DNA from 3 places in the Pelomonas dachongensis genome. Region 1 is predicted to be linked to each of the others. Evidence: riboswitches for the same ligand, from Rfam matches in the RefSeq annotation. Region 1 holds a riboswitch; each other region holds the start of a gene.
What was found. A riboswitch is a leader RNA that binds a small molecule or an ion and turns the genes downstream of it on or off. The one in region 1 is predicted to bind S-adenosylhomocysteine.
Positions count from the first base shown of each region.

Region 1 (6,923 bases):
TGCCATAGCGCTTGGACACGCCACGCAACTGCGCGACGACGCCGTCGCCGCCAGCGGGCGGCGGCTGTTCCACCGGCGCCGCACCGCGCGGGTAGACCTTGCCGTTGAGCAGCTTGCCGATGACCGTCGAGCGCACCAGCAAGTGGTAGCTGAGCAGGAGCAGCGCCAGGCTGGTGGCGACGATGAACGGAAACTTCAGCGCCCAGTGAAGCGGCCAGTGGCCCACCCACACCTGCAGCGCAGCCACCACCGGCAGGTGCACCAGGTAGATCCAGTACGACGCATCCGCCACGTAGCGCACGGCCGGGTGGTGGCCCGACAGGAAGCGCAGCGCGGCGCCGGCGATGGCGAAGCTCCAGGCCCAGGCGGATGCGACGAAAGCCAGCGTGAAGACCAGCTTGGGCGGCTCGGGCATGCCGAAAGGCGGCTGCGTCTTCATCACGTACAGGCACAGCGCCGACGACGCGATGGCCAGGGCGCCGTGCAGCCACCACCGCGCGCGCAGCGCTGCCAGCGCGCCGGGTGCGCGCTGCACCAGCCAGCCGAACGCGAAGGCCGCGCCGTAGCCCACGGTGGCGGGCAGCTGCGGGATCAGCGACTGGTCCGGCGTGGGAATGCCGCCCCACGGGAACCAGCCGGGCGTCGCCAGCAGCACGCCCGCCAGCGGCAGGCCCAGCATCAGCGCGCCGGCCGGCCAGCGGAGCGCGGCGGTGACAGCCCGGTCCACGACGCGGCGTACTGCCTGGCCTGGGCCGAGGCGAATGAGGATGCCGCGCACCAAGAGTGCGCCGGCATACAGCCACAGCAGCTGGTACAGAAACCACAGGTGCGTCAGCGGGAATGCGCCGGGGGCCTTCAGCATCTCCGGCATTGCCGGCGGCGCGCCGTTGAACACCTGCTGCAGGCCCAGGTGCCAGACGAAGCCGATGGCCGGGAACAGCAGCAGCCAGCCCACCACCAGCGGCACGGCGATACGCTGGGCGCGGTTGGCCCAGAAGCCTTTCGTGCCCAGCCGCTGGTGCAGCAGCCGCGCGAAGAAGCCGGCGATGAAGAAGAACAGCGTCATGCGGAAGCTGTGCGCGACGAAGCTCGCATCCGCGAGGAACGGGCTGGGCGAGTTGTCCACCATCGCCCATAAGCCGGGCGGCATGCCGGGAATGAAGGACAGCATCGCGTGGAAGGCGACGCCCAGCAAAAGGGCAAAGCTCCGCACTGCGTCGAGGGCGTGCAGCCTCTCGCCGTTGGGTTGAGTTGACATGAAGATTCCTTCTAGAGGGCGTCGCGGCGTCTCGCCGCGAAGAGGAGCGGGACGCACAGCACCAGCAGCGTGGCTGCCAGTTCAGCGGCCAGCAGCATCCAGAACGGGGTGTTCCAGACGGGCTCGGGGGTCCACATGTGCTCGCCCAGGCCGGGCACGCGGCCCAGCGCGCTCATGAAGAGCGACACGGACATGTTGGTCAGGATGATCACGCCGCCCATCGCAGCCTCGGACGCGATCTGCAGCGATGCCGTCAGCACCACCGCGAAGTTGAACAGCAGGTAGACGCACAGCAGCAGACCGTAGGGCAGCACGCCGTCCGGAATGCCGGGCACGGCCAGGATGAGCACCGCCGCCCCAGCGCTCAGCGCCGCCCAGGGCAGCATGAAGCACAGCAGCAGCGCCAGCAGCTTGATGCGCACGTAGGCGGCCGGCGACAGCGGCAGGCTCAGCACGAACAAGCGCGCGCGCTCCTTGCGTTCCGTGGCCACGCCGTACAGCGCCAGCATGACGCCCAGCGCGATGACGGCCGTCACCCACACGATGAAGGCGAGGTTGAAGCCGGCCTCGCCGGTGGCGGCGGCCGGCAGCGCCGCCAGGCCCGCCGCGGCGGCGCCAGCCATCACCCAGCGGAATTGGTGCAGCTCCTTGGCGATGAGCTTGGCGGCAAGGGTGTTCATGTGGTGCGGGCCTGTTGAACGTCACGGCTGTGCATGACGGTGGCGACGAAGATCTCTTCCAGGCTCATGCGGTGCACGGTCTCCACCGGCGCGCCCAGACCGGCCAACCAGTCGTCGCTGAAGCCGTCCACCGTCAGCGTGGCGAGGCTGCCGTCGCGCTGGCAGGCGACGATCTCGTGGGCGCTCCACGCCGGCTTATCGGCAGGCAGCCGCAGCTGCACACGGCGCCAGCGGTCGAGGAAGTCCTCCTTGTCGCTGGCCGCGACAACGCGTCCGCGGTCGATGAACGTGATGCGATCGGAGATGCGCTCCACGTCCAGCGTGTTGTGCGACGAGAACAGGATGCTGCGGCGGTCGTCGCGCAGCACGTCCATGAACTCGCTCAGCAGCTCGTGGCGGGCGACCGGGTCCAGGCCCGACGTGGGCTCGTCCAGCACCAGCAGGCGCGGGCGGCGTGCCAGCGCCAGCAGCAGCAGCGCCTTGGCCTGCTCGCCGGTGGACAGGCTCTTGGCCGGCTGCTCGGCGCGAAGGCCGAAACGCTTCAACAGCGCGGCGGCGTAGGCGGCGTCCCAGCCGGGGTAGATGCCTGCGACGAAATCCATGTGCCAGGCCAGCGTGGCGTGCGCAAACAGCCGCATGTCGTCGCTGACGAATCCCACGTCTGCCTTCGCAGCGGCCTGCTCGCGCGGCATGTCGCGGCCCAGCAGCCGGATCTCGCCGGCGTCTGCCGAAAGCAGCCCCATCAGCAGCCGGATGGTGGTGCTCTTGCCGGCGCCGTTGGGGCCCACCAGGCCCATGATCTGGCCGGGCTCCAGGTCCAGCGACACATCGTTCAGCGAGAAGAAGCGGAACGCCTTGCTGACGCCCCTCATCTCGAATGCCTTGTTCGCGCTCATGCGGGGGGCTCCTGTGGGTGCAGCACGCTGCGCAGCCGGGCTATCAGTTCCTCGTCACGCAGGCCCAGCGTTGTCGCGATGCGGACGGCGGCGGCCAGGTGCTCATCCAGCTCAGCGCGCTGCGAGGCCTGCACCCGCTCCTGCGCCTCGGCCACGAACGAGCCCTTGCCGTGGCGGGTCACGATGACGCCCTCGGTCTCCAGATCCAGGTAGGCCCGCTTGACCGTGATCACGCTGACCTTCAGGTCGGCCGCCAGCGCGCGGATGGACGGCAGTTCCTTGCCCGGCGGCCAGTCGCCCGCCGCCACGCGCATGCGGATCTGCTCGGTGATCTGCAGGTACATGGGCCGGGCGTCGGCCTGGGAGATGACGAGACTGCTGTGCATAACGTGTATACACAGAATACGTCGATATGCACAGTTGGGCAAGCGGCATATACACAGTGCCGCGTCGCGAGCGCAAAGGCTAGAGCTTGAGCAGCAGATCCAGGTTCACATGCAGTTTCAGCTCCGCCGGCGCCAGGCTGGCGGCTATGGCCTGACTGGCCAGCCGCGTGTCGCGCGGCACCGGGGCCGACAGCGGGCTGCCGCTCTTGCCGATCAGCGCGGCCACCAGCGGCTCGTTGGCGCTGAAGCCGCGCTTGACCACCATGCCCACCTCACCGTTGGCCAGTCGCACCAGGCTGCCGGGCGGGTACAGGCCCACGGCCTTGATGAGCGCGGCGCCGGCCTCGTCGGGCTGGCCGCGCTCGTCGAGAAACACGGCGCGCGCGGCGGCAGCGCCGCTCATGGCCGGGCGGCTGCGGCGCGGCGACAGGCGGGCGCCGAAGATGTCGATGCGGCGCAGCAGCCGCGCCAACCGCTCGCCGTCGCTGCGCGCGGCCAGCGGGCCGGGGCCGGCGTCGTGGTGCAGGCGCACGGCAGTCAGCCAGACCGCGTCGGTGATGCCCACCTGGGCCAGCCGCTGCGCGGCGCGTTCCCCGTGCGCGGCGATCAACTGGCGCTGCGCAGGCGTGGCCGCACCGGCCTGGCTGGCCATGCGGTCGTGCAATTCGCCGCTGCCGAAGTTCATCGTCAGCGCGGCGCCCTGCAGCGCCTCGCGCAGCGGCGGCGGCAGCTGCAGCTGCCGGGCCACCATGTCGCACAGCAGCAGCGTCAGCAGCGCGTGGCGCGCGCTGTAGTCGCTCCACTCCTGGCTGCTCTCGAACACCAGCAGCAGCAGCGTCGCGTCGGGCTGGGCTTGCAGCCGCTTCAGCGCGGCATCGCGCAGCGCGGCGAGCCGGCCCGGGAAATCCAGCGGCTCGGCTTCGCGCAACAACCCGTGCAGGCGCAGCAGCAGGTCCGACCACACCTCGCGCGGGCCCTGCTCCACCTTGACCGGCGCCAGCGTCAGCGCGTCGAGGTGGAAGCTCGAATCGGCCTTGGCAATGTCGGCCAGCGGCACGTCGCGCAGCACTAGCGTGTCCAGGCGATGCGCGCGGGCGCGCTGGAACTCCAGCGTCGAGTCGGCCCGCACCCAGGCGCCGCCTTCGATGAGGCCGCGCCCCTGCGGCGTGTCCTGCAACACCTGGCCCCGCGCGGCCAGCAGCTTGCCGCCGGCGTCGTACACGTCGTAGGGCAGCGTCATGCCCACCCGCAGCGAGCGGGCCGGAAGAGGGATGAGTTCAGTGGCCATGGATCCGCCGATTCTGTCGCTGCCTTCGGTGCGGACGAGCCGCCCTTGAGGCACGGCGAAGGGGCGACTGCGTAGAATTCCCGGCTCATCCGAGGAGCGCTGCGACGGGTTTTCGGCCTGCCAGGCTCGGATTTCGACGAACGGCGCTCATCGATCCTCAGCCCGAGCCGCCATCGATGACCCTCTCGCCCCCCCCCCTCAAGCTCTCCGGCCTGGAACCCGTTGCCATCGACGCCGGCACGCTGTTCGTCAACATCGGCGAGCGCACCAACGTCACCGGCTCCAAGGCCTTCGCCCGCATGATCCTGGCGGGGCAGTTCGAGGACGCACTGGCCGTGGCTCGCCAGCAGGTGGAGAACGGCGCGCAGGTCATCGACATCAACATGGACGAGGCCATGCTGGACAGCCAGGCGGCCATGGTGCGCTTCCTGAACCTGATCGCCGGCGAGCCCGAGATCGCGCGCGTGCCGATCATGATCGACTCGTCCAAGTGGAGCGTCATCGAGGCTGGCCTGAAGTGCATCCAGGGCAAGGGAATCGTCAACTCCATCTCGCTGAAGGAAGGCGAGGCCGAGTTCAAGCGCCAGGCCAGGCTGGTGAAGCGCTACGGCGCGGCCGCAGTCGTGATGGCGTTCGACGAGCAGGGCCAGGCCGACACCTTCGCGCGCAAAACCGAGATCTGCGAGCGGGCCTACCGCTTCCTGGTTGACGAGGTGGATTTCCCGCCTGAGGACATCATCTTCGACCCCAACATTTTCGCGATCGCGACGGGCATCGAGGAGCACGACAACTACGCGGTGGACTTCATCGAGGCCACGCGCTGGATCAAGCAGCACCTGCCCGGCGCCAAGGTGTCGGGCGGCGTGTCCAACGTGTCGTTCAGCTTCCGCGGCAACGAGCCGGTGCGCGAGGCCATCCACACCGTGTTCCTGTACCACGCCATCCAGGCGGGCATGGACATGGGCATCGTCAACGCCGGCATGGTGGGCGTGTACGACGACCTGGACGCCGAGCTGCGCGAGCGTGTGGAAGACGTGGTGCTGAACCGCCGCGCCGATGCGGGCGAGCGCCTCATCGAGATCGCCGACCGCGCCAAGAGCGCCGGCAAGGACGATTCCGCGCGCCTGGCCTGGCGGGCGGGCGACGTCAACGCGCGACTGAGCCACGCGCTGGTGCACGGCATCACCGACTTCATCACCGAGGACACCGAGGAAGCCTGGCAGGCGATCTCGGCGCGCGGCGGCCGGCCGCTGCACGTCATCGAAGGCCCGTTGATGGCCGGCATGAACGTCGTCGGCGACCTGTTCGGTCAGGGCAAGATGTTCCTGCCGCAGGTGGTGAAGAGCGCCCGCGTGATGAAGAGCGCCGTGGCGCACCTCGTGCCTTACATCGAGGAAGAGAAGCGGCAGCTGGAGGCCGCCGGCGGCGACGTCAAGCCGAAGGGCAAGATCGTCATGGCAACGGTCAAGGGCGACGTGCACGACATCGGCAAGAACATCGTCACGGTGGTCCTGCAGTGCAACAACTACGAAGTCGTCAACATGGGCGTCATGGTGCCGGCGCGGGACATCCTGCAGAAAGCCAAAGACGAGGGCGCCGACATCATCGGCCTGTCGGGCCTCATCACGCCGTCGCTGGAAGAGATGCAGCACGTGGCCGCCGAGATGCAGCGTGACGAGTACTTCTCGTCGCGCCACATGCCGCTGCTGATCGGCGGCGCGACCACCAGCCGCGTGCACACGGCCGTCAAGATCTCGCCGCACTACGAAGGCCCGGTCGTCTACGTGCCCGACGCGTCACGGGCGGTGGGCGTGTGCTCAGAGCTGTTGAGCGACGAGCGCGCGGGGGCCTACATCGCCGAGCTGCGCGCCGACATCGAGAAGACCCGCCAGCTGCACGCCGGCAAGAAGAAGACGCCTCTGGTGACGCTGGCCGCTGCGCGTGCCAACGCTGCGCCGCTGGACCTGAATCGCGTGACGCCCGCGCCGAAGTTCACCGGCCGCCGCGTGCTGAAAAACCTCGACCTGGCCGAGCTGGCGAAGTACATCGACTGGGGCCCCTACTTCCAAACCTGGGACCTGGCCGGCCCCTACCCGGCCATCCTCGACGACGAGGTCGTGGGCGTCGAAGCGCGCAAGGTCTTCGACGACGCGCAGGCGATGCTGAAGAAGATCATCGATGGCCGCTGGCTGCAGGCGCACGCGGTGTTCGGCCTTTACCCGGCCGCGCGTGTGAACCACGACGACATCGCCATCCACAGCGAGCCGCCGATGACCTGGCACGGGCTGCGCATGCAGAGCGAGCGGCCGGTCGTCGAAGGTGTGAAGCGGCCGAACCGCTGCCTGTCGGACTTCGTCGCCGCTGAAACGGACAACATCGGCGACCACATCGGCCTGTTCGCCGTGACCGCGGGCC
Region 1 is NZ_JBIGHY010000001.1:365,493-372,415, reverse strand. Features, by position in the region: gene ACG02S_RS01810 (ATP-binding cassette domain-containing protein) at 1-1,258, opposite strand, end outside; gene ACG02S_RS01805 (ABC transporter permease) at 1,270-1,938, opposite strand; gene ACG02S_RS01800 (ABC transporter ATP-binding protein) at 1,935-2,834, opposite strand; gene ACG02S_RS01795 (GntR family transcriptional regulator) at 2,831-3,220, opposite strand; gene ACG02S_RS01790 (HD-GYP domain-containing protein) at 3,300-4,508, opposite strand; S-adenosyl-L-homocysteine riboswitch at 4,594-4,664, shown strand; gene metH (methionine synthase) at 4,685-6,923, shown strand, end outside.

Region 2 (6,923 bases), on a different contig from region 1:
CAGCATCACATCGTTGCGGAACGTGCCCTTGATGTCGCGCACGAAGGCGCTGCCAGAGATGATGCCGCCGGTCGGCAGCCAGTGCTCCACGCTGAAGTCCACGCCCGTGGCCAGTTCGGGCTTGAGGTCGGGATTGCCGGCGCGGTCGGCATGAGTCTGATAGTTGGGGCCGTCCGGGTAGGTGGCGTTGATGGTCGGCCGGGCGACCAGTTGTTGGAGGTTGGGGGTGCGGTAGCTTCGCGTGAGGCTCAGGCGCACCTGGTCCTTGGGGAAGGCCTCGGGCTTCCACAGCAGGTGCAGCAACGGCGACGTGACTTGGGAGACGTTGCGCGCCTCGGGCAGATTGCCGGTGGCTTCGGCGGTGGTCTCGATGCGCTCGTAGCGAAGGCCGGCGTAGAGCGACCACTGCTTGCTCGGGCTCCACTCATCCTGCGTGTAAGCGGCGAAGCGCTCGTTGCGCGAGACCAGCGTGTTGCCGAATCTCACCAGGCCCGGCAACACGGCGCCGTTGACTAGCGTGTCCACCAGCTGCGTGCGCTGGCTGCGCTCCAGCTCCGCGCCGGTGACCCACTGGTGCTCCTGCGCCGTCTTCAGGCTCCAGCGGCCGTTCAGGCTGGTTTGGTCTTCCTCGACCGAGTTGTGGTCCTGCTGCAGGCGCTCCGTGGTGACGCCGCCGATGGTCGTCGTGTCGCGCCGCTCGCTGTTGCGGGTGTTCTTGGACGTGCCGGTGCCCAGGCGCAGGCTGAAGCTCTCGCCCACCTGCGGGCGGTAGTCGGCCGACAGGTTCAGCCGCAGGTTGTGGTTCTTGGCGTCGTTCTCGCCGTGCACGTCTCGAAAGCGCGTGCCTTCGGAGTTGTACTGGCTGCTGCCCTCGTTCTGCGACAGGAAGAACGATGGCGACAGGTTGAAGCTCAGCGTGTCGCTGTACTTCCAGCGCAGCCGGGCATTGCCGTTGAGGCTGGTGTTCTGGTTCTCGCTGGTGCCGATCTGTGTGTTCTGTTCGGTGACCTCACCGGTCTCTGTGTCGGTGATGCGATTGCCCGAGTCGACGTTGTTGAAGAACCGACGCACCGCGCCATTGGTGGAGATGGCGCCGACGAACTCGTCACCATTCGGCCCGCCCCATTTCAGGTTGCGTGTCCAGCTGGCATCCACCTGGGGCTTGTTGCGGTCCCAGCCCACGCCCATGCGCACCTCGTGGTTGGACTTCTGCAGCGGCTCGCGCAGCACGATGTTGATGGTGCCGGCAATGGCCCGCGTGCCGGTGGCGGCGGTGGGCGCGCGGTAGATCTCGATGCGCTCGATCTGGTCGGGCGGCAGGTCTTCCACCGCGAAGCCCGGCGGCGGGCGCTCCTCGTCGATGAGGATCTGCGTTGCGCCGCCGCCCATGCCGCGCATGCGGATGTCGCCGCCACGGCCCGGGCGGCCGCCGCCGAGCGTCACGCCCGGCAGGCGGCGCAGCACGTCACCCAGCACGACGTCGCCGTACTTCTCCAGGTCCTCGCGCTCGATGACGATCTTGCTGGCCGTGCTGTTGCGCCGCCGGCTGTTGGCCGTCGGGCCGCTGCTGACCTCCACGCGGTCCAGCTTGTTGCCGGTTTTGTCGGTCGCAGGCGCGGCGGCGGCCGGCGCCGGTGCGTCCGCAGACTTCGGCGGCGTGGCGGGTGTTGTAGGGGCTGGAGAGGCCGGCGTCTGCGCTGCACTGAGAGTCCAGGCGCACAGCGGGGCCAGCGCAAGGAGGAGGCGGCTCATGGCCGCGCATTCTGCTGACTCCTGTTACGAAAACCCATGTAAAGCAAGCATTTACATGATCAGAACCGCCAGCCGACGCCGGCGCCGATCAGGGTCGGATTGACCTTGAACTTGCCAGCCTCGGCGCCGCGGGAATAGACCGTTGTGCCCAGCTGCACCTTCTTGACGTCGAGGTTCAGGAACAGCCCCTTGGCGATCTGGAAGTCCACGCCCGCCTGCAGCGCACCGCCCCAGCTGCTGTGCTTGATGCCTGGCTGCAGGGCGGTCTGCACGGCGGGTGCGAAGTGCACCGACGAGAAGTTCGTGTAGTTCACGCCGCCGCCCACGTAGGGACGCACGGTGCCGGTGGGGTTGAAGTGGTACTGCAGCGTCAGCGTGGGCGGCAGGTGCTTCAGCGAGCCGATCTCGACGCCGCCGGCGGTCAGCGTCTGCTTCTGCGGATAGGTCAGGATCAGCTCGGCCGCGAGGTGCGGCGTGATGAAGTAGCTGATGTCCAGCTCGGGGAAGGTCTTGTTGTCGATGGCCAGGCCCAGGCCGGTGCTGTCCTTGTTGGCCGAATCGAGGTGCAGCGCGCGTACGCGCACCAGCCAGGGGCCGTCCGCATCGGCGAGTGCCGGGGTCAGCGCGAAGGCGCAGGCGAGGGCAAGGGCGGCGGGGATGAACTTCATGCAATGGCTCCGAAAGAGGGACGGGGTCCCGATGGCGCCATTGCATGCCGGCGCGTGCCGGCGGCCTTTGAGGCAGGACAAGGCCGCAGCGTGCGGCCGAGGGCTTCAGCGCGCCCGCTTGCGCTGGATCAAGCCTTGGCCCCGAGGCCCAGCCGCTTGCAGATCTCCAGCGTCAGCGGGCTCTGGTTCAGCGTGTAGAAGTGGATGCCCGGTGCGCCACCCGCGACGAGGCGCTCGCAAAGCCGCGTCACCACGTCCAGCCCGAACGCGCGGATGCTGGCCGCGTCGTCCATGAAGCCTTCCATCTTCATCTGCACCCAGCGCGGGATCTCGATGCCGTCGCGCTGCGCGAACTGCGCGATGCGACCGTAGTTGTGGAAGGGCATGATGCCCGGCACGATGGGCTGGGTGACGCCGAGCTTGCGGGCCTCGTCAACGAAGTGGAAGTACGCGTCGGCGTTGAAGAAGAACTGCGTGATCGCGCCGTCGGCACCCGCGCGCATCTTGTCGGCGAAGTGCTGCAGGTCGCGTGCCGCGTAGCGCTGCTGCGGGTGGGTCTCGGGATAGGCGGCCACCTCGATGTGCCATGCCTTGCCCTGGCCGTCTCTTTCAAATTGCCGGATGAAGCTCACCAGCTCCGACGCGTAGCGGAACTCGCCCGCCGTGGCGGTGCCGCTGGGCAGATCGCCGCGCAGCGCGACGACGCGGCGGATGCCGCGCTCGCGGTAGGTGGCCAGGATCTCGGCAATGTTCTCCCGCGTGGAACCCACGCAGGAGAGATGCGGCGCGGCATCGAAGCCGGCGCCAGCGATGTCCATCACGGCCGACAGCGTCTTGTCACGCGTGGAGCCGCCGGCGCCGTAGGTGACGCTGAAGTACTGGGGCTTCAGCGCCCCCAGTTCCTGCACGACGGTCTTGAGCTTCTCGACGCCGACCGGCGTGTTGGGGGGGAAAAATTCGAAACTGACAGGGGTGCTCATCGGGAGGCCCACAAGAAAAATTCGCGGTTGCCATCACCACCGGTGATGGGGCTGTCGAAGTAGTCCAGCACCTTGAGGCCGAGGGCCGTGCAGGCCAGGCGCACGCGGGCTTCCAGTCGCGGGTAGTCGGCCTCGTCCTTGACGAGCCCGCCCTTGCCCAGGGCTTGTGGCCCCAGTTCGAACTGCGGCTTGATGAGCACGAGCAGGTGGCCGTGCACTTCCAGCCAGGGCAGCAACTCCGGGAGGCTGCCCACCATGGAAATGAAACTCAGGTCGCCCACGATGACGGTGAAGCCACCGGTGGGCGTGTGCGGCCGCAGCGTGCCGTCTAGCTCACGCACGTGCAGGCCTTCCAGCGCCGTCACGCGCGCATCGGCCTGCAGCCGCGCATGCAGCTGGCCGTGGCCCACGTCCACGCCCACGACGCGCCTCGCGCCATGCGCCAGCAGGCAGTCGGTGAAGCCACCGGTGCTCTGGCCCACATCCAGCACCGTGTGGCCGGCCACGTCCAGACCGGTGCGTGCCAGCGCGCCTTCCAGCTTGAGCCCGCCGCGCGACACGTAGCGCAGCTCCGCGTCGTCGGTGACGCGCAGCTGCGCCGTCTCGGGCAGGTCCTCGCCGGCTTTCTTCAGCACAGCCCAGCCGGTGGGCGAGGCCCATTCGGCCGCGCCGTGGCTGATGAGCCGCTGCGCGACCGAGCGCGTGGGCGCCAGGCCTTGGGCAACGAGGAGCTGGTCAGCGCGCATCGAGGGATCAATAGCGATAGGTGTCCGCCTTGAACGGACCTTGCTGGCTCACGCCAATGTAGGCCGCCTGCTCCTCGGTCAGTTGGGACAGCTGCGCGTTCAGCGTCGTCAGCTGCAGCAGCGCGACCTTCTCGTCCAGGTGCTTGGGCAGCACGTAGACCTTGCCGGCTTCGTAGCGGTCCTTGTGGGCGAACAGCTCGATCTGCGCGATGGTCTGGTTGGCGAACGACGAGCTCATCACATAGCTCGGGTGGCCCGTGCCGCAGCCCAGGTTCACCAGGCGGCCCTTGGCCAGCAGGATGATCTTCTTGCCGTCGGGGAAGGTCACATGGTCGACCTGCGGCTTGATCTCGTCCCAGCCGCAGTTCTCGATGGACGCGACGTCGATCTCGTTGTCGAAGTGGCCGATGTTGCAGACGATGGCGTTGTTCTTCATCGCCTCCATGTGCTCGCGACGGATGACGTTCTTGTTGCCGGTGGCGGTGACAAAGATGTCGGCCTTGTCGGCGGCGTATTCCATCGTCACGACGCGGTAGCCTTCCATCGCGGCCTGCAGCGCGCAAATGGGGTCGATCTCGGTAACCCAGACCTGGGCCGACAGCGCACGCATCGCCTGCGCCGAGCCCTTGCCCACGTCGCCGTAGCCGGCCACGACGGCGATCTTGCCGGCCACCATCACGTCGGTGGCGCGCTTGATGGCGTCCACCAGGCTCTCGCGGCAGCCGTAGAGGTTGTCGAACTTGCTCTTGGTGACCGAGTCGTTGACGTTGATCGCACGGAACTGCAGCGCGCCCTTGGCGGCCATCTCGTTCAGGCGCAGCACGCCGGTGGTGGTTTCCTCGGTCACGCCGATGATCTCGGCGGCCTTGCGGGTGTACCAGGTGCCGTCTTGCGCCACCTTTTTCTTGATGGCGGCGAACAGGATGCGCTCTTCCTCACTGCCCGGGTTGGCCAGCACGGACAGGTCCTTCTCGGCCTTCTGGCCCAGGTGCATCAGCAGCGTCGCATCGCCGCCGTCGTCCAGGATCATGTTGGGGCCTTCGCCCGCCGCGCCCTTGTCCCCGAATTCGAAGATGCGGTGCGTGTAGTCCCAGTAGTCTTCCAGCGTCTCGCCCTTGTAGGCGAACACGGGTGTGCCCACCGCGGCCAGCGCGGCGGCGGCGTGGTCCTGCGTCGAGAAGATGTTGCACGAGGCCCAGCGCACTTCGGCGCCCAGCGCCTGCAGCGTCTCGACCAGCACGGCGGTCTGGATGGTCATGTGCAGCGAGCCGGTCACGCGCGCGCCCTTCAACGGCTGCGACGCGGCGTATTCCTTGCGGATGGCCATCAGCGCCGGCATCTCGTGCTCGGCGATCTTGATTTCCTTGCGGCCCCAGTCGGCCAGCGACAGGTCCTTGACGATGTGTTTGACGGCGGCGGTCATGCAGGCTCCTTCAATCAAATGAAGCCGCTGGACGCACGCAAGGAGAGATCGGATCTCACCCAGGCACGGTCGGCCAGCGGGTGAGCGCAGTTGCAATGGAGGGTTCCGAGCCTGGCCTCAAGGGTAGAGGTTGCAACGCTCCTCGGAAGGCCCGCATTCTAGCGGCCTGCCCGTGGTGGTGAGCGCCCGTGGCGGGGCGGCTTCGATGACAAATACCGCTTCGCCGGTTGGTGCGCCATGGCGCCTGCGCCGCTTGGGCCGTCCGCAGTCAACGCCTGGCGCCGAGGAAATCGGCCAGGCGCTGGATCTCGTCCTCCAGCGCCGCCTGGTAGCCGGCCTCGCGCGGCGCGCGGTCCGCGGCATAGCCGCAGTCAACGTGCAGCGCGCCGCCTTTCACGCTGGCATTGGCCCAGCCGATGACCTGGTCGCGCCACAGCAGCGGCAGCGCATAGTGGCCGCGCACGCGTTTGGCCGCCGGCGTGTAGGCCTCGAACCGGTAGGCCCAGCCCCACAGCTGCTCGAAGCGGCGCCGGTCCCAGACCACCGGGTCGAAGGGGGCCAGCAGCCGCACCTGCGCCGGGATGCGCCAGCCGCGCGCTGGGTCTTCGCCGGCCGGCCAGTACCAGTCCATGCCGTCCACGCGCGCATGGGGCAGCCGGGCCTTGGCGCGCGCGAAGGTCGTGCGGCGCAGATCTTGCCATTGCCGCGCGCCGCTGGCCAACATACTGATCAGCGTGGACAGGCTGCCCGCCGGCAACGGTGCGTACTTCTGCACCAGCGCATCGGCCATTGCGTCCATCGCGGCCTGCGGGTCGGGGTGGGCCTGTTGCCCCAAGGACGGGGCCGCCAGGCGGTAGATGCGTGTGCCGCTGTCGCGCCGCACCACGTCCAGCCGGCCGCGGTAGTGCAGGCCGTCCAGCAGCTCGGTGGACAGCCGGCTGTTGCCGCCGAACCAGTTCTTCACCGGCCCATGACCGAGTGCCGCATCGACCGCGGCCGGGTGCGCCTCGCCCAGGCGCCCTACCTCCGCGAGCACCGCGTTGGCGAGCTGCCAGCGCGGCTCGTCCCACACCCGGTGTGCCGTGCGCGGATGCATCAGCGCGCGCAGCGCGGGCGTCACGAAGCCATAGTTGATGAAGAAGTCTTCCTGCAGGTCCAGCCGCGGGTAGCGGCGTTCCAGGTCGCCGGCCTGGTAGCCCTTCACGCGATGGCGCAGCGTCAGATCCTGGGCGCGGGCCGGGGCGCGCAGCGGGTCGGCCTGCACGAAGCCGCCCAGCCGCTCGACGGCGGCCATCAGCGTGGTGGGAGCGAACAGGCTGCGCGCGACCGCGTGGCGGCGCAGGGTGTCGAGATC
Region 2 is NZ_JBIGHY010000007.1:222,543-229,465, reverse strand. Features, by position in the region: gene ACG02S_RS19280 (TonB-dependent receptor plug domain-containing protein) at 1-1,752, opposite strand, end outside; gene ACG02S_RS19275 (OmpW/AlkL family protein) at 1,812-2,420, opposite strand; gene metF (methylenetetrahydrofolate reductase [NAD(P)H]) at 2,549-3,400, opposite strand; gene ACG02S_RS19265 (TlyA family RNA methyltransferase) at 3,397-4,146, opposite strand; gene ahcY (adenosylhomocysteinase) at 4,154-5,569, opposite strand; S-adenosyl-L-homocysteine riboswitch at 5,645-5,719, opposite strand; gene ACG02S_RS19255 (DNA glycosylase AlkZ-like family protein) at 5,838-6,923, opposite strand, start outside.
Region 2: it holds a riboswitch for S-adenosylhomocysteine, as region 1 does, so the genes downstream of both, ahcY (adenosylhomocysteinase) here and metH (methionine synthase) in region 1, are expected to answer to the same signal.

Region 3 (6,923 bases), on a different contig from region 1:
AGATCCTGACCGCGCAGCAGCCGCTCTCGCCCGACCACAACGAGATGCTGTTCATCGTGCAGCACCAGACGTCCGAGTTGTGGATGAAGCTGATGCTTCACGAGCTGCACGGGGCGCAGGCCAACGTGGCGGCGGACCGGCTGCCCGAGGCTTTCAAGATGCTGGCGCGGGTGTCGCGCATCATGGAGCAGCTCGTCCACGCCTGGGACGTGCTGGCGACGATGACGCCGCCCGAGTACTCGGCCGTGCGCCCTTACTTGGCCAAGAGCAGCGGCTTCCAGAGCGCGCAGTACCGACGCATCGAGTTCATGCTGGGCAACAAGAACGCCGCCATGCTGAAGCCGCACGAGCACCGGCCCGACCTGCTGGCTCAGGTGCAGGCGGCTTATCAAGCGCCGTCGCTGTACGACGAGGTGCTCAAGCTGATGGCTCGCCGCGGCATCAGCGTGCCGGCCGCCAGCCTGGAGCGCGACTGGACGCAGGCGCATGTGGCCAGCGACGGAGTGAAGGACGCCTGGTTGACGGTCTACCGCGCACCTCAACAGCACTGGGACCTGTACCAGATGGGCGAGGAGCTGGTGGACCTGGAGGACGCCTTCCGCCTCTGGCGCTTCCGCCACGTGACGACGGTCGAGCGCGTCATCGGCTTCAAGCGCGGTACCGGCGGCACGGGCGGCGTCAGCTACCTGCGCAAGATGCTGGACGTGGTGCTGTTCCCAGAGCTGTGGGCGCTGCGCACGGAGCTGTAGTCCCGCTCGGCGCGCGGCATTGCCGCGTGCCGCGGCGGCAGGTGGCGCGCCCTATCATTTGCCATGGCCCACAGCAAGAAGAACAAGGTCGTCTCACCGCCTCTCCCCGCCGCCGACACGACGGCCGTCGCCGACCCGGCAGTGCAGGTGCTGCGGCGCTTCCGACTGGTCTTCAACGCGGTCAAGACCCACTTCCAGAGCGTCGAGAAGAAGGCCGGCATCGGCGGTGCGCAGGTCTGGGCGCTTAGCATCATCTCCTCGTCGGCAGGCCTGGGCGTCAACGCGCTGGCCAAGGCCATGGACGTGCACCAGTCCACGGCCAGCAACCTGGTGAAGATCCTGATCGATCGCAAGTTGATCGTCGCCAGCAAGGATGGGCCGGACCGCCGCACCGTGCAGCTGCATGTCCTGCCGGCGGGCGAGCAGGTGCTCCGGCGCGTGCCCGGGCCGTTCACCGGCGTGCTGCCTCAAGCTCTCGCCGCGCTGGACCCCAAGACCCTCAAGCGTCTGGATGCGGACCTGGCCGAACTGATCGCCGCCCTCGGAGCCGACGAGCGGGCCGCGAATATCCCGCTAGGCGATTGAAGCTGACGCGCCGCTGGCGCCGGCGGCTTTGCTTGGCGGGGCCATGACAACCGTGCGTGTGGGGAACGCGAAGTCCACGCCGAGCTTGCTCAGTTCCGTCATCAACGCCAGATTGACGCGCTGCTGCTCGTCCATGTAGATCCGGTAGTCCGGTTCCAGCACGTAATAGACCACCTCGTAGTCCAGCGAGCTCTCGCCGAACGCCTTGAAGTGCGCGCGATCAAAGCGCAGCCGCTCGCTGGCCTCGACCACCTGCTGCACGATGCCTGGAATCGCGTTCGCCTGATCGGGCGCGGTGTCGTAGGTGACCCCGAAGCCGAAGACGATGCGGCGCTCCCGCAGGCGTTTGTAGTTGCTGACAGTCTGCTTCAGCATCTCCGTGTTCGACATGACGATCTGCTCGCCGCCCAGGCTGCGGATGCGGGTCGTCTTAACGCCGACCAGCTCGACGGTGCCAGCCACCGAGCCCAGCACGATGAAGTCGCCCACCTCGAAAGGCTTGTCCAGCGCGATGGCCACTGAGGCGAAGAGGTCGCCGAGAATATTCTGCGCGGCCAACGCGACGGCGATGCCGCCCACGCCCAGGCTCGCGATGAAGGCCGTACGCCCCATCTGGGCCTTCAGCATGCATGGCATGCCAGCGGCGCCGACCGCTGGACAGCGCAACGAAGGTGGCGTCGAGCGGGCCGGCTTCCCCTTGTGCCGCAGGGGCCCCATGCCAGGTATCAATTTCAAGAATCATCTCGAAATGCAGGCGCCTAAGATCGCGCGACCACGATTTCCCACAAGGATTGCCATGGATGCCCGCACCCATGAAACCCGTCTGCGCATCGAACGCATCCGCGACGCGCTGGCCGCGGCCGGCGCACACGCCGTGCTGATCCCTTCCGCTGACCCTCATCTGTCTGAATACCTGCCGCAGCGCTGGCAGGGCCGCGAGTGGCTGTCGGGCTTCACCGGTTCGGCCGGCAGCCTGGTCGTCACGCGCGACCTGGCCGTGCTGTTTGCCGACAGCCGCTACTGGGCCCAGGCCGAGGCGCAGCTGGCGGGCAGCGGCATCACGCTGGAGAAGATGAACTCGGGCGCCGCCACCATCTACATCGACTGGATCGCGCACGCGCTGCAGCCCGGCCAGACGCTGGCCGTTGACGGCCAGGTGCTGGGCCTGTCGCTGGCCAACGCGCTGCGTGCCGGCCTGGCCCGCAAGGGCGTCAAGCTGCGCACCGATGCGGACCTGCTGAGCGACGCGTGGGACGACCGGCCGGGCCTGCCCCTCGACCCCATCTACGAGCACCTGCCGCCGCAGGCCGCTGTCGCCCGCGCGGACAAGCTTGCGCGCGTGCGCGCGGCCATGGCCGACGCGGGGGCCAGTCACCACCTGGTCTCCACCGTGGACGACGTGGCCTGGCTGCTGAACCTGCGCGGCGCGGACGTGGAGTGCAACCCCGTCTTCATCGCCCACCTGCTGCTGGAGGCGGGGGGCGGCCGGCTGTTCATCGCCGACGGCAAGGTGCCTGCCGGCGTCACCGCAAGCCTGGCTGCCGACGGCATCCACCTCGCGCCCTACGATCAGACCGCCGCCGCGCTCGGCGCGCTACCGCCCGACGCGAAGCTGCTGATCGACCCGCGCCGCGTGACGCTGGGCCTGCGCGAAGCCGTGCCGGGCGGCGTGAAGGTGGTGGAGCAGATCAACCCCAGCACGCTGCAGAAGAGCCGCAAGAGCCCCGCAGAGGCCGTGTTCATCCGCGAGGCGATGGCCGAGGACGGCGCGGCGATGTGCGAGTTCTACGCCGAGTTCGAGGCGTCGCTGGCGCGCGGCGAGCGCTGGAGCGAGCTGGACGTAGACGCGCGCCTCTCCGCCTGCCGCGCACGCCGCAAACACTTCATCGGGCTGAGCTTCTCGACGATTGCCGGCTGGATGGCCAACGGCGCCCTGCCCCACTACCGCGCACTGCCCGAGTCGTTCGCGCACATCGAGGGCAGCGGGCTGCTGCTGATCGACTCCGGCGGCCAGTACCTCGGCGGCACGACGGACATCACGCGCGTCTGGCCCATCGGCTCCGTGTCCGACGCGCAGAAGCGCGACTACACCCTGGTGCTGAAAGGCACCATCGCGCTGTCGCGCACGCGCTTCCCGCGCGGCACGCTCAGCCCCATGCTGGACGCCATTGCTCGCGCACCGCTGTGGGAGCACGGCCTGGACTACGGCCACGGCACCGGCCACGGCGTGGGGTACTTCCTGAACGTGCACGAAGGCCCGCAGAGCATCAGCAAGGCCATCCCCGACGCGACGATGGCAATGGAGCCCGGGATGGTCACGTCCATCGAGCCGGGGCTGTACCGGCCCGGCCAGTGGGGCGTGCGCATCGAGAATTTAGTGCTCAACGTCGCCGTCGACACGCCCGAGCACAACGCTTTCGGTGAGATGCTGGCGTTCGAGACGCTGACGCTGTGCCCCATCGCCACCAGCTGCATCGACATGAGCCTGATGCGCACCGACGAGATCGCGTGGCTGAACAGCTACCACGCGACCGTGCGCGAACGCCTGCAGCCGCGGGTCAGCGGCGCGGCGCTGGCGTGGCTGCTGCAACGCACCGAGCCTATCGCGGCATGAAGCCGGCACCACGGCCGGTGCCACGCACCCGCCGTGGCGGCGCTGGACCTCAGGCCTTGAGCAGCACCGGGTAGCGCCACACCAGCGCGGCGCTGGCCAGCAGCTGTACCAGCACGCCGCAGAACACCGGCACCGCACTGTCCACGCCACCCAGGAACGGCGCCACCAACTGTGTGCCCAGCGCACCTGCCGCCAGCAGCGCCAGCACCAGCAGCGCCGTCGCGCGGCCCATCTGCGCGGGCGGCACCGCCAGCGCGTCGACGAACGTCGCCGGCCCACGGATGGCGAGCGCGCCGCAAAAGCACATCCAGTACGCCGCCACGGCGGCATACGTCAGCTGGCCCAGCGACGCGCCCGCCAGCGCCAGCGTGCACGCCACCACCTGCGCCGAAGCACCCAGCCGCACGACGCGAGCATGGCCCAGCCGCTTGGCCAGCCGGCCGGACTGCGACGCACCCAGCATGAACGAGCTGACGCCAAGCACCTGCAGCAGCGCGAACGCGTCGGCGCCCACGCCCAGCGCGTGCTGCAGCAGCTGCGGCGCACTGGCAAGGAAGGTCAGCAAGGCGCCGATGCACAGCGCGTGCGACAGCGCCAGCCGCACATAGCTGCGGTTGCGCAGGATGGCGGCGTAGCTGGCGTCATGGACGAGGTCCAGCCCGGGCAACTGGCGCGGCGCAATCTTGACCACCCAGGGCAACACCAGCAGCGACAGCCCGGCCAACACCCAGAAGGTGCCGCGCCAGTTGGTCACCTGCAGCAGCAACGCGCCCAGCACCGGACCGGCCGCCGGCACGATGGCCTCCACCATGGAGATGGCCGCGATGCCGCGCACCACGTCGGCGTCGGCAAGCGTCGCGCGCACGACGGTGGGCGCGACCACCGTGGCCGCGGCGGCGGCAAGCCCCTGCAGCAGGCGCATCACCAGCAGTGTCTCGATGTTGGGCGCCAGCGCGCAGCCCAGGCTGGTCAGGGCCAGCAGCGCCAGGCCGATCTGCATGCAGCGGCGCGGCCCCAGGCGGTTCAGCCACTCACCCCACAGCAACTGCGCGGCGGCGAGCCCGACCAGAAAGACGGCCACGGTGGCCTGGGCCAGCGAGATGCTGATGCCCATGCCGACCTGCAGCGCGGGCACGGCGGGGAGATAAAGATCCATCGCGGCCATGCTGACGCCGGTGACGAAGGCCAGCGGCAGGATGGTGCGTATCGATGCATTGACCGAGCCCGAAGGCATGAGCAAACCCTTTCAATGAAGGGCGCCCTTGATCCAGCGTCTCCCCCGAGCGTGGCGAAGGCATCGTGGCCTTCGTCGCAGCACCCCTCGGCGGGACGGCGCCGCTTGGACGACGCGGTGGGGATTTTAGGCAAGACCGCCTGCTAGGCTGAGGGTCATGGATCAAGTGCAAATTGCCGTCATCGGCGCCGGCGTCGTGGGCCTGGCCGTCGCCCGCGAGCTGGCCCATCGCGGGCGCGAGGTCGTCATCGTCGAAGCCGCCGGCGCCATAGGCACCGGCATTTCAGCCCGCAACAGCGAGGTCATCCATGCCGGGCTCTATTACCCGGCCGGCAGCCTGAAGGCGCGGCTGTGCGTGCGCGGCAAAGCGCTGCTGTACGACTACTGCGCGGCCCGCCACGTCACGCACCGGCGCTGCGGCAAGCTGGTGGTGGCCACGCGCGAGGCCGACCTGCCCCGGCTGGCCGCGCTGGCCGCTCAAGGCGCGGCCAACGGCGTGGACGACCTGGCGCTGCTGGACCGCACGCAGCTGCTGGCGCGCGAGCCGGCGCTGCGGGCGGTGGGCGGTTTGTGGTCGCCCTCCAGCGGCATCGTGGACAGCCACGGGCTGATGACCGCGCTGCTGGCTGATGCCGAGGCGGCAGGCGCGGTGCTGGCGCTGGCCAGTCCGGTTCACGGTGGCGAACGCGACGGCGACGGCTGGCGGCTGCGTGCCGGCGACGGTTTCGAGCTGGGCGCGCGCTGGGTGGTCAACTGCGCCGGGCTGTTTGCGGGCCAGGTGGCGCAGGCGCTCGGCGCTGAAGCGCCGGCGCTGCGCTTCGCGCGCGGCCACTACTTCTCGCTGAGCGGCCGGGCGCCGTTCTCGCACCTGATATACCCGCTGCCGGTGGACGGCGGGCTGGGCGTGCACCTGACTCTGGACCTGGGCGGCCAGGCACGCTTCGGGCCCGATGTCCAATGGCTGCCCGACGCCGACCCGGCCGCCCTCGCCTACGCCGTCGACCCGGTGCTGGCGCCGGCCTTCGAGGCCGAGGTGCGTCATTACTGGCCCGACCTGCCGGCCGACGCGCTTCAGCCTGCCTATGCCGGCATCCGGCCCAAGCTCGGCGGCCCCGGCGAGCCGGCAGCGGACTTCCGCGTGGACATGTCGCCCGGCCTGGTCAACCTGCTGGGCATCGAGTCGCCAGGGTTGACGGCATCGCTGGCGCTGGCCGAGTGGGTGGCGCAGCGCATGGAGGTCTGACGGGCATCACATCACAACGGCTTCGCCGCGCAGTGCTCGGCGACGTAGGCCGCGTGGTCGGGCATGAAGGCCACGCACTTGGCGATGACCTCGCGCACGCCCTCCAGATATACCTCGGTGGCATCCGCGTCCTGCAGCTCGGCCAGCGGATGGTGGCGTTGCGGCACCAGGTTTTGGCCCTCCATGACCTGGATCCAGCCGACCTCGGAGAACAGCTCGTTGTCGCGGCGCACGACGCGACCGTGGCTGCGGTAGAGGTCCAGTCTTTCCTGCAGCGAATCGGGCACCTTCATGTGCGCACAGTCCTGCCAGAACCCCACCCCGGCGGAGTCGTCGCGCTGGTTGAGGTGGTAGTGCAGGATGACGAAGTCGCGGATGCGCTCCCAGTGGAAGCGGCTGTGGCGGTTGAACTCGGCAATGTCGCCTGCGCTGAAGCCCTGATCCGGAAAAAAGTCCAGCAACTGCTGGATGGCCGCCTGGATCAGGTGGATGGACGTG
Region 3 is NZ_JBIGHY010000002.1:241,822-248,744, forward strand. Features, by position in the region: gene kynA (tryptophan 2,3-dioxygenase) at 1-749, shown strand, start outside; gene ACG02S_RS05815 (MarR family winged helix-turn-helix transcriptional regulator) at 813-1,334, shown strand; partial or broken gene ACG02S_RS05820 (mechanosensitive ion channel family protein) at 1,323-1,937, opposite strand; gene ACG02S_RS05825 (M24 family metallopeptidase) at 2,131-3,948, shown strand; gene ACG02S_RS05830 (MFS transporter) at 3,998-5,182, opposite strand; S-adenosyl-L-homocysteine riboswitch at 5,196-5,277, opposite strand; gene ACG02S_RS05835 (NAD(P)/FAD-dependent oxidoreductase) at 5,340-6,425, shown strand; gene ACG02S_RS05840 (tryptophan halogenase family protein) at 6,437-6,923, opposite strand, start outside.
Region 3: it holds a riboswitch for S-adenosylhomocysteine, as region 1 does, so the genes downstream of both, ACG02S_RS05830 (MFS transporter) here and metH (methionine synthase) in region 1, are expected to answer to the same signal.